One region of the Brevibacterium sp. K72 genome, then DNA from elsewhere that is predicted to be linked to it. Evidence: predicted binding sites of a transcription regulator. Region 1 holds the regulator's gene; the other holds the start of a gene.

Region 1 (7,362 bases):
GCGTCTGGGCAGAGATGCCGTGGGCGCAGCGGCGACGGCTGCTGAGTCCGTGCAACGGTCCGACCTCTGGAAGCGGGGACGCGCGGCGGCGGGAAGCGCTTCACGGGCGGCGGCAGCGAAAGGACGCGCCGCGGCACACACGACTGCGGCGGCCTCGACGACCGCATGGCGTCACGGCAGGGACATGTATGCGGTCTCGAGTCGACTTCCCGGCGAGGGGCACGGCCGCCCGAGTCGGCCGTGGGAGATCCGCACCGCTGCTGTCCTCGGGCTCATCGCGCCGTTGTTCATCGTCCTCGCGATCATCTCGATGGCAGTCACCGGTGGACGCACACTGAGGTCGTTCGGCTGGATGCTGCGCGGCATCGGGGACACGACCGGCGTCGAACCGGTCAACGCCGCTGCCGACATCTCAACGGGCCTGGCGGACGCCCTCGTCGCCTTCGGCATCATTGTGGGGCTCGTGGTCATCGCGGCGTTCTGCATCTATGCGTGGAGAGTGCTCGTGGGGCGCGGTCACGCCAAATGGGTGGCGCTCATCGCTCTCGTCGCCTCACTCTTCGTCCTCACTCCGTTCAGTCCGGTTCTCACCGCAGGGTTTCAGATCTTCGCGACGGCCAGTCTTGTCTTCGCCTTCCTCCCGCGTTCGTCGGCGTGGTTCGTCCACCGCCGGAACAGGCGATTCTCACGGTGAGCCGAAACAGGACCGCCGCCTGCGCAGATGCGCAGACGGCGGGTCCGAGAGTCGGCGGCTCAATGGCCGCAGCTGATCACTTGATGAAGTTGATCGTCAGCGGGAACTTGTAGCCCTCGCCCTTGTTCGCAGCCACGGCGGCGATGATGTAGATGACCGCGTAGACGAGCGGGATGAGGAACGCGAAGTAGACGATGAGGAATCCGAAGCCCATCGTCACGAACGCGAGGATGGTGCCGATGATGCCGAGGACGATCGAGGCGGCGAACGTGGCGATCATGTTCGTGATCCACGCGTTCGTGCCCTGGCGGGCGTAGTCGCGGACGAAGGGCGACTCGTCCTTCTTCACGAGGAACATGATGAGCGGGAGGAAGCCGACGAAGAGCGACCCGATGTTCGTCCACAGCGCGGTGGTCCGCTCGGAGTCGGTGGCGTTCCAGAAGCGCTCGGAGCCCGGACCGTACGCGGACTCGGGCAGGTTGGCGGAGTCGAACATCGCGGGGTTGGCGTGCATCGCGGGCTGGACGCCGTACTGCTGGCCGCCGTAGTTCTGCTGGCCGCCGTACTGCTGGCCATAGCCCTGCTGCGAGCCGTACTGCTGAGCGCCGTAGTTCTGCTGGGAACCGTGCTGCTGCTGGCCGCCGTAGCTCTGCGGCTGGCTGCCATACTGGTTCTGCTGGGAGCCATAACCCTGCTGACCGTAGCCCTGCTGCGAACCGGAGTTCTGCTGGGAGTCGTACTGCTGCTGCGAACCGGAGTTCTGCTGCGGCTGCTGGCTGTAGGGCTGCTGGGGTCCGGACGCCTGGGTGTAGTTCGGAGGCATCGGACGCGACTGGTTCGGCTCTCCGTTCGGAGGCTGCGGGGAGTTCGACATGAGGGTCCTTTCGAGAAGCTTCTGCACTTCCACCCTAGACCAGCGGCCCCAGCCGAAGGGTGGGAGCGGCGTTCCAAGTTCGTCACAACTGCCTCGGAGCCGGGCCCTTGCGACTGCCTCGGAGTCGAAACCGCAGCGACCTCAGTCCCCGCAGCGACCTCAGTCCACGCAGCCCCGCAGCGAACTCAGACCCCTCAGTCCACGGTGACGAAGTCGATGAGCTCCTCGACCCGGCCCGAGAGCGTCGGCTCGACATCGGCGATCGTGCTCACGGACCTGAGGATCCGCACCCATCCGGCGGCGACGTCCTTGTGATCGGCGTGCGGCCAGCCGATGCGGCGCAGTATCCCCGTCTTCCAGTCCTCTCCGCGCGGGACGGTCGGCCATGCGGCGATGCCGACGACGTGCGGCTTGACCGCCTGCCAGATGTCGACGTACGGGTGGCCGATGATGTGGACGACGTCGCGGTAGCGCGGATCGGAGCGGACCGCCTCGGCGATCTTCGACTCCTTCGTCCCGGAGACGAGATGGTCGGCGAGGATCCCGACCCGATGCTGCCGGTCCGGGCCGAACTCGGCGAGCTTGTCGGCGACGTCGTCGAGTCCGCCGAGGGGTTCGACGACGACGCCTTCGATCCGCAGGTCGTCGCCCCAGATCTTCTCGACGAGCTCGGCGTCGTGCTTGCCCTCGGCCCAGATCCGCGACCCCCTGGCCACCCGCGCCTTCGCGCCGACCACGGCACGTGAGCCCGAGGCTGTACGACCGGGGGCAGCCGGCTTGCGCTTGGGCAGGCGAAGGTCGACAGGCTCGCCCTCGAGGAGGAAGCCGGGGCCGAGCGGAAATGACCGGACAGCGCCGCGGCGGTCCTCGAGTTTGACGACGACGCCGCCCGTCGTCTTCTCGGCACCGACGACGGCGCCGACGAAACCGCTCATCGCGTCTTCGAGCACCATGCCGAGGCCGACCTCGACGGGGCGGGACTTCTTGGGCCGGTGCGAGGACGGCGACGAACCGGAGAGCACGTCCGAACCATAGCGATCAAAGGCATTCACAGCCCACCAGCGTAGTGAATGCGCAGGGCCGATCCGCGCTGACCCGCGGGTGGGGCGGCGGAAAGTGAATTCACCGGAGAAGAGGCGTAGAATTGGCACTCGGACTATTCGAGTGCCAAATTCCGGGAGGAGTCGGATGAACGACAGCAGGCGCGCGCAGGTGCTCCGTGCGATCGTCGAAGACTTCGTGGCCACGAACGAACCCGTGGGGTCGAAGGCGATCGTGCAGCGGCACACCCTCGGGGTGTCGCCCGCGACGATCCGCAACGACATGGCTCAGCTCGAGGCCGAGGGATACATCGCCCAGCCGCACACCTCGGCGGGGCGCATCCCCACCGACCTCGGCTACCGCATGTTCGTCGACCGCATCGACGAGTTCAAACCGCTCAGCGCCGCCGAGCGCCGCGCGATCATCCAGCTCGTCGAAAGCGAATCCGACCTCGACGGGATGCTCGACCGCACGGTCCGCCTGCTCGCCGGGCTCACCCACCAGGTCGCGCTCATCCAGTACCCCATGGTCTCGCAGGCCAGGGTCAAGCACATCGAGGTCGTCGGTCTCGCCGCCGGCCGGATCCTCGTCGTCCTCATCACCGACGCGGGCCAGGTCGAGCAGAAGATCGTCGGCCTCGCCGAGGCGGTCGATGAGGAGGATCTCGCCCGCATCCGTGAGCGGATCAACGCCGAGTTCGCCGGCCGGAAGCTCTCACGCATCGACCTCGGCGAGGCCGCCGGAGCGGCGGAGTCGGATCACGCCCCTGCCGAGGGCATGGCCGAAGTCCCAGGGGGAGAGGCGACGTTCGCCCGCCTCCGCGACGCCGTCATCGATCTTGTCGCCGCGACCCGCGAAGAGCGGATCATCATGGCCGGCACCGCGAACCTCGCCCGCTCGGGCAAGGAGTTCGGCGAGCAGATGGCCCCGATCCTCGAAGCCTTCGAAGAGCAGGTCGTCCTCCTCAAGCTGCTCACCTCGATGGCCGAGGACCACGCCGAGATCAGTGTCCGCATCGGCCGTGAGAACACTCACGAGTCCTTCAGCTCGACATCCGTCGTCGCCGCCGAATATGGTCATGTGGCAGGATCCTCGGCCCGCCTCGCCGTGCTCGGTCCGACCCGCATGGACTATCCGACGACGATCTCGGCCGTGCGCGCCGTCGCCAAATACGTGTCCTCCGCCCTCGAACGGGGATAGGCGAGGCCTCACCGGCGGGCGCAGCGCCCGTCGCCCCAGACAGTCCCACCTGACAGACAGTTCCACACACCACGATCACCATCAGGGAGAGAGAAGTTTCAGTGGCCGATCACTACGAAACACTCGGAGTGTCCAAGGACGCTTCGGCGGCTGAGATCAAGAAGTCGTACCTCAAGCTGGCCCGGAAGTACCACCCCGACGTCAACCCCGGCTACGACGAGGAATTCAAGTCGATCTCACTCGCCTACGAGGTCCTCTCCGATCCGCAGAAGCGCCGCAACTACGACATGGGCGGCGGCGAGAACGGTCAGGGCTTCCCTGCCGGCGGCTTCGGCGGCTTCGGCGACATCTTCGAGACCTTCTTCGGCGGCGGGGGCGGCTCCGCCGGTGGTCCGATCCCGCGCACCCAGCGCGGCAAGGACGCCCTCGTCGGCGTCAACATCGATCTGCGCACCGCGGCCTTCGGCGGCACCGTCGACCTCGACGTCACCACTGCGGTCGTGTGCGAGACGTGCAGCGGCGCCGGCACCCAGGACGGCACCTCGATCGAGACGTGCTCGCTGTGCCACGGCTCCGGCAGCATCCAGCGGATGACCCGCACCCTGCTCGGTCAGATGGTGACGAACCAGACGTGCAACCAGTGCCACGGCTTCGGCACCGTCATCCCGCACCCCTGCCTCAACTGCCAGGGCGACGGACGCGTGCGCAAGCAGCGGACGATGAAGATCCGCATCCCCGCCGGAGTCTCCGACGGCACGCGCATCCAGCTCTCCGCCCAGGGCGAGGTCGGCCCTGGCGGCGGTCCCGCCGGTGACCTCTTCGTCGAGGTCATGGTCACCCGCCATGAGGTCTTCCGCCGCGACGGCGACAACCTCCGCGCTGCCGTCTCGGTGCCCATGACCGCGGCGGCGCTCGGCGCCCGCATCCCGTTCGAGACCTTCGACGGCACCCAGGACCTCGACATCGAACCCGGCACTCAGTCGGGCACGGTCGTCAGGCTTCCGGGCCTCGGCGCGACCCGCCTGCGGACCGAGACCCGCGGGGACCTCCTCATCACCGTCGAGGTCACCACGCCCGACAGGCTCGACGACGAACAGCGGGAGCTGCTCGCCCGACTCGCGACGGTCCGCGGCGAGGAGACACCGCGCGCGCAGATCACGACCGAGAACCGCGGCATGTTCTCCCGCATGCGTGAGAAGTTCGCCGGTCGGTGAGCCTCCCGGTCTTCCATTCCCCGCAGGCCGCCGAGGCGGTCGCCGGTTCCGCGCTCACGCTCGGTGAGGACGTCGCCGGGCACGCCGTGCGCGTGCGCCGGATCGGCCCCGGCGAGGAGATCGACGTCGTCGACGGGCACGGGGTCCGCGCCCGCGGAACCGTGAGCACCGCCTCGGCGACTGCACTCGTCCTCGACGTCACCGAGGTCACCCGGACTCCCGAGCACGGACCTCGGCTCGTCCTCGTCCAGGCGCTTGCGAAGGGCGACCGCGACCTCCAGGCGATCGAGGCGGCCACCGAGATCGGCGTCGACGAGGTCATCCCATGGGCGGCCGAACGCTCGATCGCCGACTGGCCGGCGAAGAAGGCCGCGAAGATGGCCGCGAAATGGGAGAACCTCCTCACCGCGGCCTCCCTCCAGTCGCGGCGCTCGCGCTTCCCCGTCCTCGGGGAGCTCGCACGCGGCACGGGACTGGCCCACCGCCTCGGCGAGGGGACCGGGGATTCCGCTGCAGCCGACCCGGGTGGGGAGGCGATCTTCGTCCTCCACGAAGCCGCGGCGACCCGCCTGACCGCGCAGCTGCGGGACCTCGATGCGGGCAGCACCGAGCGCATCGTCCTCATCGTCGGACCCGAAGGCGGGATCACCGAGGCCGAGCTCGAGGCCCTGCAGGGGATCGGGGCGCGCACCGTCGTCCTCGGCGACACCGTCCTCCGGTCCTCCTCGGCGGGACCGGCCGGACTCGTCCTCGCGCAGAATTCCCTGGGCCGCTGGTGACGAACCGGACTACGATAGAAGCTGACCTGTCCTCACCTCGGGTGAGCGCGCGACGCTCCGCCTGAGTGACCTACGAACGAAGGACCATTCTGGACACCTCCACCGATTCATCGACCGCAGCGGACTCGGCGTCCTCGGAGACCGTCCGCCTCGTCATCCCGGACTCGATCGACCTCGTCGAGTTCTTCGGCCCCGGAGAGGCGAACCTCCGCACGCTCGAGAGGGTCTTCTCCGGACTCGACCTCCACCTGCGCGGCAACCAGCTCCAGGCCGCCGGCGATCCCGACCAGGTGAGCTCGTTCGTCACCGTCATCGGTGAGCTGAAGAAGCTCCACCAGTCGGGCCATCGCATCGATGAGGAGACGATCGACCGCGTCGCCTCGTTCTCCTCCGAGGGCAAGGCGGCCTCGGCGGTGATGGGCACGAACATCCTCTCGACCCGAGGGAAGTCGATCCGCCCGAAGACGATGGGCCAGCACGACTACGTCAAGGCGATCCGGAACAACACGATCACCTTCGGCATCGGCCCGGCGGGCACGGGCAAGACCTATCTGGCGATGGCCATGGCCGTCAACGCCCTCCAGAACAAGGACGTCTCACGGATCATCCTCACCCGCCCGGCCGTCGAAGCCGGGGAGCGCCTCGGATTCCTTCCGGGCACGCTGGGGGAGAAGATCGACCCGTACGTCCGCCCCCTCTACGACGCCCTCCACGACATGGTCGACCCCGAGTCGATCCCGATGCTCATCGAGACGGGCACGATCGAGGTCGCCCCGCTCGCCTACATGCGCGGGCGCACCCTCAATGACGCCTTCATCGTCCTCGACGAGGCCCAGAACACGACGGGCGAGCAGATGAAGATGTTCCTCACGCGGCTCGGCTTCGGCTCCCGGATGGTCGTCACCGGCGACGTCTCGCAGATCGACCTGCCCGGGAACACGAAGAGCGGACTCAAGGTCGTCCAGAAGATCCTCGCCGACATCGACGACCTCGCCTTCTGCCAGCTCGGCAGCAAGGACGTCGTGCGGCATTCGCTGGTGACGAAGATCGTCGACGCCTACGACCTGTGGGGGAACGCGAAGTGAACACCGAGATCGCCAACGAGACCGAGGACGAGGTCGACCTCGACGAGGTCGTGGCGCTGACCGAATACCTCGGCGAGGCCCTGCACATGCACCCCGGGGCGGAGCTGTCGGTGACGATGGTCGACGAGGCGGCGATGTCCGAACTCCACGTCACGTGGATGGACCTCGAGGGACCCACCGACGTCATGTCGTTCCCGATGGACCAGCTCAGCCAGGGTCGCGCCGACGCCCCGACCGAGGGCCAGATGGGCGACATCATCATCTGCCCGGCCGTGGCCGCGAAGCAGGCCGCAGCGGCGGGCCATTCGACGATGGATGAGATCCTCCTCCTCACCGTCCACGGATTCCTCCACCTTCTCGGCTACGACCACGGGGAGCCGGAGGAGCGGGAGGCGATGTTCGCCCTCCAGCGCCACCTGCTGCTGACGTTCTTCGCCGCCCGCTACGACGGCCGGACGGACATCCCGACGCCGAC
Region 2 (7,362 bases), 990 kb from region 1:
CTCGGCATGGATCCCATCGAGATCCTCGTGCCCCGCTCCGGCGTCCACGTCGTTGCGATGATCGTCTCGCTCGGTGCGGCAGCGGTCGTCGCGATGGCCGGTGCCGTAGGCATGCAGGCCTCGAGGCGGTTCATCCTCCCCGCCGCGGTCGTCGGCCTCGCCTCATTCATCACGATGATGTCGCTGTCCCTGCTCGGGATGGACAACGTGCTCGCGAGCCTTCTCTCGGCCACCGTCGCCGGCTTCCTCGCCCGGCCCCTGGCACTGCGGCTGGGAGCACCGGCGATCGTGCTGACGATCCCTGCGATCTACACCCTGCTCCAGGGACTCTCGATCTTCACCGCGGTCTACCGGATCGTCGCGGAGACGGAGACGACGACCTTCGCCGAGGGCCTCTCTGCGCTCTTCACCGCGATCCTCGCCAACGCCGCACTCGCCGTCGGCGCGGTCCTCGGCAGCTACCTCGCCCGCCCGCTCAAGGGCCGCAAAGCGGAATCCGTCGCCGATTCCGTGCGCTCAGGGGAGGCACCGCCGAAGGACGTGCAGGGCTGAGGTCTGCGTTCACTCCCGGGCGGGAAGCTGCCAGTCGATCGGGGCGATGCCCTTCTGCGCGAGCAGCTCGTTCGTCCGTGAGAACGGCCGCGAGCCGAAGAAGCCCCGCGACGCGGACAGCGGGGAGGGGTGCGCGGATTCGATGATGGCCACCTCGGCGGGGCCGGAGGTGAGCAGCGGGGCGAGGTTCCGCGCATCCCGACCCCAGAGGATCGCGACGAGGGGACGGTCACGGCTGATCAGCGCCCGGATGGCCCGCTCGGTGATCGCCTCCCAGCCCTTCCCGCGGTGGGAGGCCGGGGAGCCGGGGCTGACGGTGAGGACGCGGTTGAGGAGCATGACTCCCTGCCGGGACCACGCGCGCAGGTCGCCGTGGGCGGCAGGAGGGATCCCGAGGTCGTCGGCGAGCTCCTTGTAGATGTTCGTCAGGGACCGCGGCAGCGGCCTGACCTCGGGGTCGACGGCGAAGGAGAGGCCGATCGGATGACCCGGGGTCGGGTAGGGGTCCTGGCCGACGATGAGGACCCTGACCTCGGACAGGGGCTCGGCGAAGGCGCGGAAGACCGCCTCGCCCGCCGGCAGGTAGGAGCGTCCGGCGGCGTTCTCCGCTCGGAGGAAGTCGCCCATGAGGTGGATGTCGGCTTCGGAGTCGGCGAGCGCCTCGGCCCAGTCGGGGGACATGATCGTGCTCAGCTGCGCATTCGAGGTCATGCCGGTGATTCTATCGAGCACGCGTCGGCCGCCGTGTGCTCCGAGCGCAGACGAGGTGTGCATGATCGCCCAGCCCTCCGGCGTTCAGATCGGCAGGGGCCAGGGGCTATGCTCGGGAGAACGAGTTCATCGGAGAACCTGGAAGGTGAGAGTACCCCAATGACGGAATTTCCCGACGCCACACCCTGGAAGATGTACATCGGCGGAGAATGGGTCGACGCCCTCGACGGGGAGACCCATGACGTCATCACCCCGATCGACCGCAACGTCGTCATCGCCACGGTGCCCGAGGGCAAGGAGGCCGACGCAGACCGGGCGGTCAAGGCCGCTCGCGCCGCCTTCCCCGAATGGGCAGGACTGCCGTTCAAGGAGCGGCAGAAGCTGCTCATCAAGTGCGCCGACGCGCTCGAAGCCGGTTCGGAGGAGCTCGCTGAGCTCACCGCGCTCGACACCGGCAACGCGATCCGCACGCAGGCGAGGCCCGAGACCGTCATCCTCGCCGATCTCTTCCGCTACATGGGCGGCGTCGCCGGTGAGGTCAAGGGCACGACCCTGCCGGCCGGAGACAGGCAGCTCCAGTACACGAAGCGGGTGCCGCTGGGCGTCGTCGCCGGCATCCTCCCGTGGAACTCGCCGCTGATGATCGCGGCGTTCAAGACCCCTGCCGCGCTCGCCGCCGGCAACACGATCGTCCTCAAGTCGGCCGAGGACGCTCCGCTGACGATCCTCAAGATGGCCGAGCTCCTCGACGGGATCCTTCCGCCCGGCGTCCTCAACGTCGTCACCGGCAAGGGCTCGGTCATCGGCGAGGCCCTCAACGTCCATCCCGATGTCGATAAGCTCTCGTTCACCGGGTCGACGAACGTCGGTCGGCACGTCGCCGAGGTGGCCGGCAGGCGTCTGGCGCACTCGTCGATGGAGCTCGGGGGCAAGAGCCCGAACATCATCTTCCCCGACTCCGACGACGAGGACACGGTCGAGCAGGTCCTCCTCTCGACGCGCTTCGCCCGCCAGGGGCAGTCATGCACGATGGGCTCGCGCCTCTTCCTCCATGAGGACATCTACGACTCGTTCCTCGCCAAGCTCGTCGCCGCGGTGAAGAAGATGAAGGTCGGCGATCCGCGTGACGAGGAGACGGACATCGGCGCGATCATCAACGAGAAGCAGTACGACCAGGTCGCTGACTACATCGAGATGGGCAAGTCGATGGACGGCGTCGAGATCGCCTACGACGGCCACGGTGAGCTCAATGTCGGCGAACCCGGCTTCTACCATGCTCCGGTGATCTTCTCGAAGGCCCAGAACGACTGGCAGACGAGCCAGGAGGAGATCTTCGGTCCCGTCCTCTCGGTCATCCCCTGGAAGACCGTCGACGAGGTCATCGGCATGGCGAACACGAACGAGTACGGACTCGCCGCCTACGTGTTCACGAAGGACCTCGACTCGGCTCTGACGATGGCCGACCGGATCGAGTCCGGATGGATCCAGGTCAACCAGGGCGGCGGTCAGCTGGCAGGACAGGCCTACGGCGGCATGAAGAACTCGGGCTTCGGACGTGAGGCCTCCCTCGAGGGCATGCTCGAGGGCTTCACCCAGATCAAACAGGTCAACATCCGCATCCGCTGAGGGAGGAGCCGCAGCGCACCCGCGGCGGGGTGACGGTCTCCCGACCGGGGGCAGGGGCATCGGCCCCTGCTCCCGGTCGTGCACAGCCCCGCTGTGCGCGGGTCGTGCTCTGCCCCGCTCGGGCCGTGCAGGTTCCATAGGCCGGGACCGACTGTGACTTCCGCAACGGTGACGGTCACGCCCGGCGGGACCCGGCGGTCGCCTCGGCGAGGGGGAATCCCCGGTGCAGAGCCGAGTCCGCCGTCCCTGCGGGTCTCGGAGGGGCGAGCTGGCGCGGCGGGAATGACAGCCGTGTCATTCTGGCGATAGCATAAGCTTCAGAGTACACACCCGAAGGAGCACACCGTCTATGCCGCAGAACGAGGGCACCCCTGAACTGAGTGAGCTCGAGGTGTCCGTTCTGGAATTCGAGCGGCGCTGGTGGAAGTACGGCGGTGCGAAGGACCACGCGATCCGCGAGCGCTTCGACATGTCGGCGACGAGCTACTTCCAGATACTCAACTCCCTGCTCGACAATCCGGCGGCCCTCGCGAGCGATCCGATGCTCGTCAAGCGGCTGCGCCGGATCCGCACGACGCGACAGAGCGAACGTGCGCAGGCCCGCGTCTCGAGGTAGCCATGACTGACGAATTCGACTCCATCGAGCCAGGCCGCCGCAGTGGAGCCCATCGGCAGGACTCCGCGGCCTCGTCGAACCTCGGGGCGATCACGCTGGTCATCGTCCTCGCGCTCGTCGCGGTCCTCCTCGTCGTCGCGGCGATCAACATCATCACCTCGTCCATGCGCGACCCCGAGACGACCGTCGGCGAACCCGCCCCGGAGACCTCGGCGCCGGCGACGCCGAGCCCCTCGGAGAGCGAAGTCAGCGTCGTCGACTCCTCGCTCACGGTCGACGTGCTCAATGGCTCGGGAGTCTCCGGCGTCGCGAAGAGGTTCTCCGACGCGGTCGAGGAGAAGGGCTGGACCATCGGCAAGGTCGGCAACTACTCGACTGCCCGCAGCGACTCGGTCGTCTACTACAAGGACAAGGGCTCGGCCGCGCAGGCGAAGCTCGTCGCCGACGCCCTCGGCATCGAGGCCACGGAGCAGTCGGACGACTTCACCGCCGACCTCACCGTCGTCGTGTGCTCGGACATCGCCCAGCGCGGACCGTCGTCGAGCGGCACGGATTCGGGTTCGGGAAGTGCTGAATCCGAAGGGACCGGCTCGGGCGCCGGCAGTGCTGGATCCGAAGGCGGACAGTCTGAGGGCACCGGCCTCGGTGAGGGCTGAGAGTTCACGCGAATTCACAGGATGAATGCCGCCTGAAATCAAATGTAACGAATTGATAACAGTGTTGAGCGAACCTCTGGCCCGCCCGGCCCTGGGGTAGAGTTTTACCAGCTAGGCAAGCACTGCACCTTGTGTTCTGATCGTGCTTCACCGAGATCAATCTCCAGAGGTCAATGAGAGAAATCGCGGGGTCTGTTGAGGTTTACTAGCGTTCGGATTCCGGCACTGCGTTGTGTCGGAAGCGGATTTCAAATGACACTGCATTCTATGGAGAAGTAATGGCACAAGGCACCGTCAAGTGGTTCAACGCCGAAAAGGGCTACGGATTCATCACCCTCGAAGGCGACGGCCAGGACGTGTTCGTCCACTGGAGCGCGATCCAGATGGACGGCTACCGCTCCCTCGAAGAGGGCCAGCAGGTTGAGTTCGAGGTCGGAGAAGGTCAGAAGGGTCCCCAGGCGGAATCCGTCACCCTCCTCTGAGTCTGATGTCGCCGGCGTGAAGCCGTGCGCGACCGTGCCCCGCGATCTCCGCAGATCGCGGGGCCGCGGTTTTCGCTGCCGGCGTCATCGGTCCGCTGCGATGGCCGTCTGACGGTCGGCTCTGCGGACATCGAGCGACGAGGCGCCGAGTCGATGACGACTCGGCGCCTCTGCATTTTGCGCGGGGCTCACCCCGCGGTATCGCGGCGACGCCGGTCGGTGGGGCGCCGTCCTCCGGTCGCGCGCTGTCGGTCGGTGGGGCACTGCTGGCGGACGTTCACCGCGCCCCCTGGTGGTGCGACTCGTCCGTCGCCTACGGTCGCCGCCCCAGGCCTGACCGTTCGCGTCGACCTGCCGTCGGTCGCTTCTCGTCATCGTTCCTCAGAGACTCCCCGGAATTCCTGGCTTCGCGAGGATTTCGTTTGCACTCTCCCCCTGAGAGTGCTAAATCTAGTGGTGGTGAAAACCACGGGATCGCATCAGTCGTCTCGAGAGCGTGGTCCCCGTGTGGAATGGAACATGCGGACACACTCTCTGCCGTCGCGGGCGCTGACGACTGCTCTGGGATTCCAGTCCACTCCATCAGGGAGGATCTAAGCCACTATGGCAAAGATGATTGCATTCGACGAAGAAGCTCGTCGGGGACTCGAAGCCGGTCTCAACCAGCTTGCGGACGCGGTCAAGGTGACGCTCGGACCGCGCGGCCGCAACGTCGTGCTCGAAAAGCAGTGGGGCGCACCCACGATCACCAACGACGGCGTGTCCATCGCCAAGGAGATCGAGCTCGAGGATCCCTACGAGAAGATCGGTGCCGAACTCGTCAAGGAAGTCGCCAAGAAGACTGACGACGTCGCCGGCGACGGCACCACCACCGCCACCGTGCTCGCTCAGGCGCTCGTCCGCGAGGGTCTGCGCAACGTCGCGGCCGGTGCTGACCCGCTCAGCCTCAAGCGCGGAATCGAGAAGGCTGTCGCCGCAGTGACCGAGGTCCTGCTCGACAACGCCATCGAGATCGAGACGAAGGAGCAGATCGCTGCCACCGCCGGAATCTCCGCCGGTGACCCTGCGATCGGTGAGCTCATCGCCGAGGCGATCGACAAGGTCGGCAAGGAAGGCGTCGTCACCGTCGAGGAGTCCAACACCTTCGGACTCGAGCTCGAACTGACCGAGGGCATGCGCTTCGACAAGGGCTACATCTCCGGTTACTTCGTCACCGACACCGACCGCCAGGAAGCCGTCCTCGAGGATCCCTACATCCTCATCGTCAACTCGAAGATCTCGAACGTCAAGGATCTGCTGCCCGTCCTCGAGAAGGTCCAGCAGACCAACAAGCCGCTCCTGATCATCGCCGAGGACGTCGAGGGCGAAGCACTCGCCGTCCTCGTGCTCAACAAGATCCGCGGCACCTTCAAGTCCGTGGCCGTCAAGGCTCCGGGCTTCGGTGACCGTCGCAAGGCCCAGCTCGCCGACATCGCCATCCTCACCGGTGGCCAGGTCGTGTCCGAGGAAGTCGGGCTCAAGCTCGACAACGTCACCCTCGACCTGCTCGGCACCGCCCGCAAGGTCGTCGTCACGAAGGACGAGACGACGATCATCGAAGGTGCTGGAGACGCCGACGAGATCGCCGGTCGCGTGGCCCAGATCCGCGCCGAGATCGAGAACTCGGACTCCGATTACGACCGTGAGAAGCTGCAGGAGCGCCTGGCCAAGCTGGCCGGCGGTGTTGCCGTCATCAAGGCCGGAGCCGCGACCGAGGTCGAGCTCAAGGAGACGAAGCACCGCATCGAAGACGCCGTGCGCAACGCCAAGGCCGCTGTGGAAGAGGGAATCGTCGCCGGCGGCGGCGTCGCCCTCATCCAGGCCGGCAAGGCCGCCTTCGACGACCTCTCGCTCACCGGCGACGAGGCCACGGGTGCCAACATCGTCAAGGTCGGCATCGAGGCTCCGCTCAAGCAGATCGCCACGAACGCCGGTCTCGAAGCCGGTGTCGTCGCCGACAAGGTCGCGAACCTCGAGCCGGGCTGGGGCCTCAACGCCGCCACCGGTGAGTACGAGGACCTGCTCGCCGCAGGCATCAACGACCCGGTCAAGGTGACCCGTTCGGCTCTGCAGAACGCCGCGTCGATCGCCGGTCTGTTCCTCACCACCGAGTCGGTCGTCGCCGACAAGCCCGAGAAGGCCGCACCGGGTGCTGACGCAGCCGCTGCCGGTATGGACGGAATGGGCGGCATGGGCTTCTGATCAGCCCAGCGCTCGACGAGCCGTGCCGGTGTCCGCAAGGACGCCGGCACGGCTCTTCTCGTTGTCGCTTCTCGTTGTCGCTACTCGTTGTCACTACTCGTTGTCACCGCGAGGCGGTCTCACGGGCCCTCGCCGAGGCTGTCTCACGAGCTCTCGCCGAGGTGGCCGGACGGTGGGGTGCCGACCGCGGGCAACTCAGTCCCAGGGGTTCTCGCGGCGGTGGCGGCGCTCTTCGCGCCGCCTGCGCAGCTCGTCGTCGCGAGGATCGATCTGGCCCGGCCCGTACGGCGGCATCGGAGGGTGCGGGGGCTGGAGTCCGTGGCCGAAGGCCACGTCGTCGTCCTCGACGTCGCGCTGGGGCGCCTCGAGCTGACGTTTGGCCTCCTCATCGCCGAGGTGGGCCCTGGCCCGTTTCGTCAGCTCCTTCTTCCGCCGACGGATGATCTCGTCTTTGCCGGTGATCTGGGAGACCGCGCCG

What was found. The regulator HrcA, encoded in region 1, represses chaperone genes, less so after heat shock. The targets are predictions, from matches to a motif close to TTNGCACTCGNNNNNNNCGAGTGCNAA.
Region 2: the regulator HrcA is predicted to act here: its motif matches at 5,065-5,091, upstream of groL (chaperonin GroEL).

Annotation. Positions count from the first base shown of each region.
Region 1 is NZ_CP191582.1:3,116,905-3,124,266, reverse strand. Features, by position in the region: gene ACQ1RG_RS14160 (hypothetical protein) at 50-694, shown strand; gene ACQ1RG_RS14155 (DUF4870 domain-containing protein) at 771-1,568, opposite strand; gene ACQ1RG_RS14150 (DUF3097 domain-containing protein) at 1,763-2,620, opposite strand; gene hrcA (heat-inducible transcriptional repressor HrcA) at 2,757-3,809, shown strand; gene dnaJ (molecular chaperone DnaJ) at 3,911-5,023, shown strand; gene ACQ1RG_RS14135 (16S rRNA (uracil(1498)-N(3))-methyltransferase) at 5,020-5,802, shown strand; gene ACQ1RG_RS14130 (PhoH family protein) at 5,868-6,887, shown strand; gene ybeY (rRNA maturation RNase YbeY) at 6,884-7,362, shown strand, end outside.
Region 2 is NZ_CP191582.1:287,695-295,056, reverse strand. Features, by position in the region: gene ACQ1RG_RS01355 (threonine/serine ThrE exporter family protein) at 1-552, shown strand, start outside; gene ACQ1RG_RS01350 (uracil-DNA glycosylase) at 562-1,263, opposite strand; gene ACQ1RG_RS01345 (aldehyde dehydrogenase family protein) at 1,423-2,889, shown strand; gene ACQ1RG_RS01340 (DUF3263 domain-containing protein) at 3,239-3,505, shown strand; gene ACQ1RG_RS01335 (LytR C-terminal domain-containing protein) at 3,508-4,161, shown strand; gene ACQ1RG_RS01330 (cold-shock protein) at 4,440-4,643, shown strand; gene groL (chaperonin GroEL) at 5,247-6,884, shown strand; gene ACQ1RG_RS01320 (DUF1707 SHOCT-like domain-containing protein) at 7,080-7,362, opposite strand, start outside.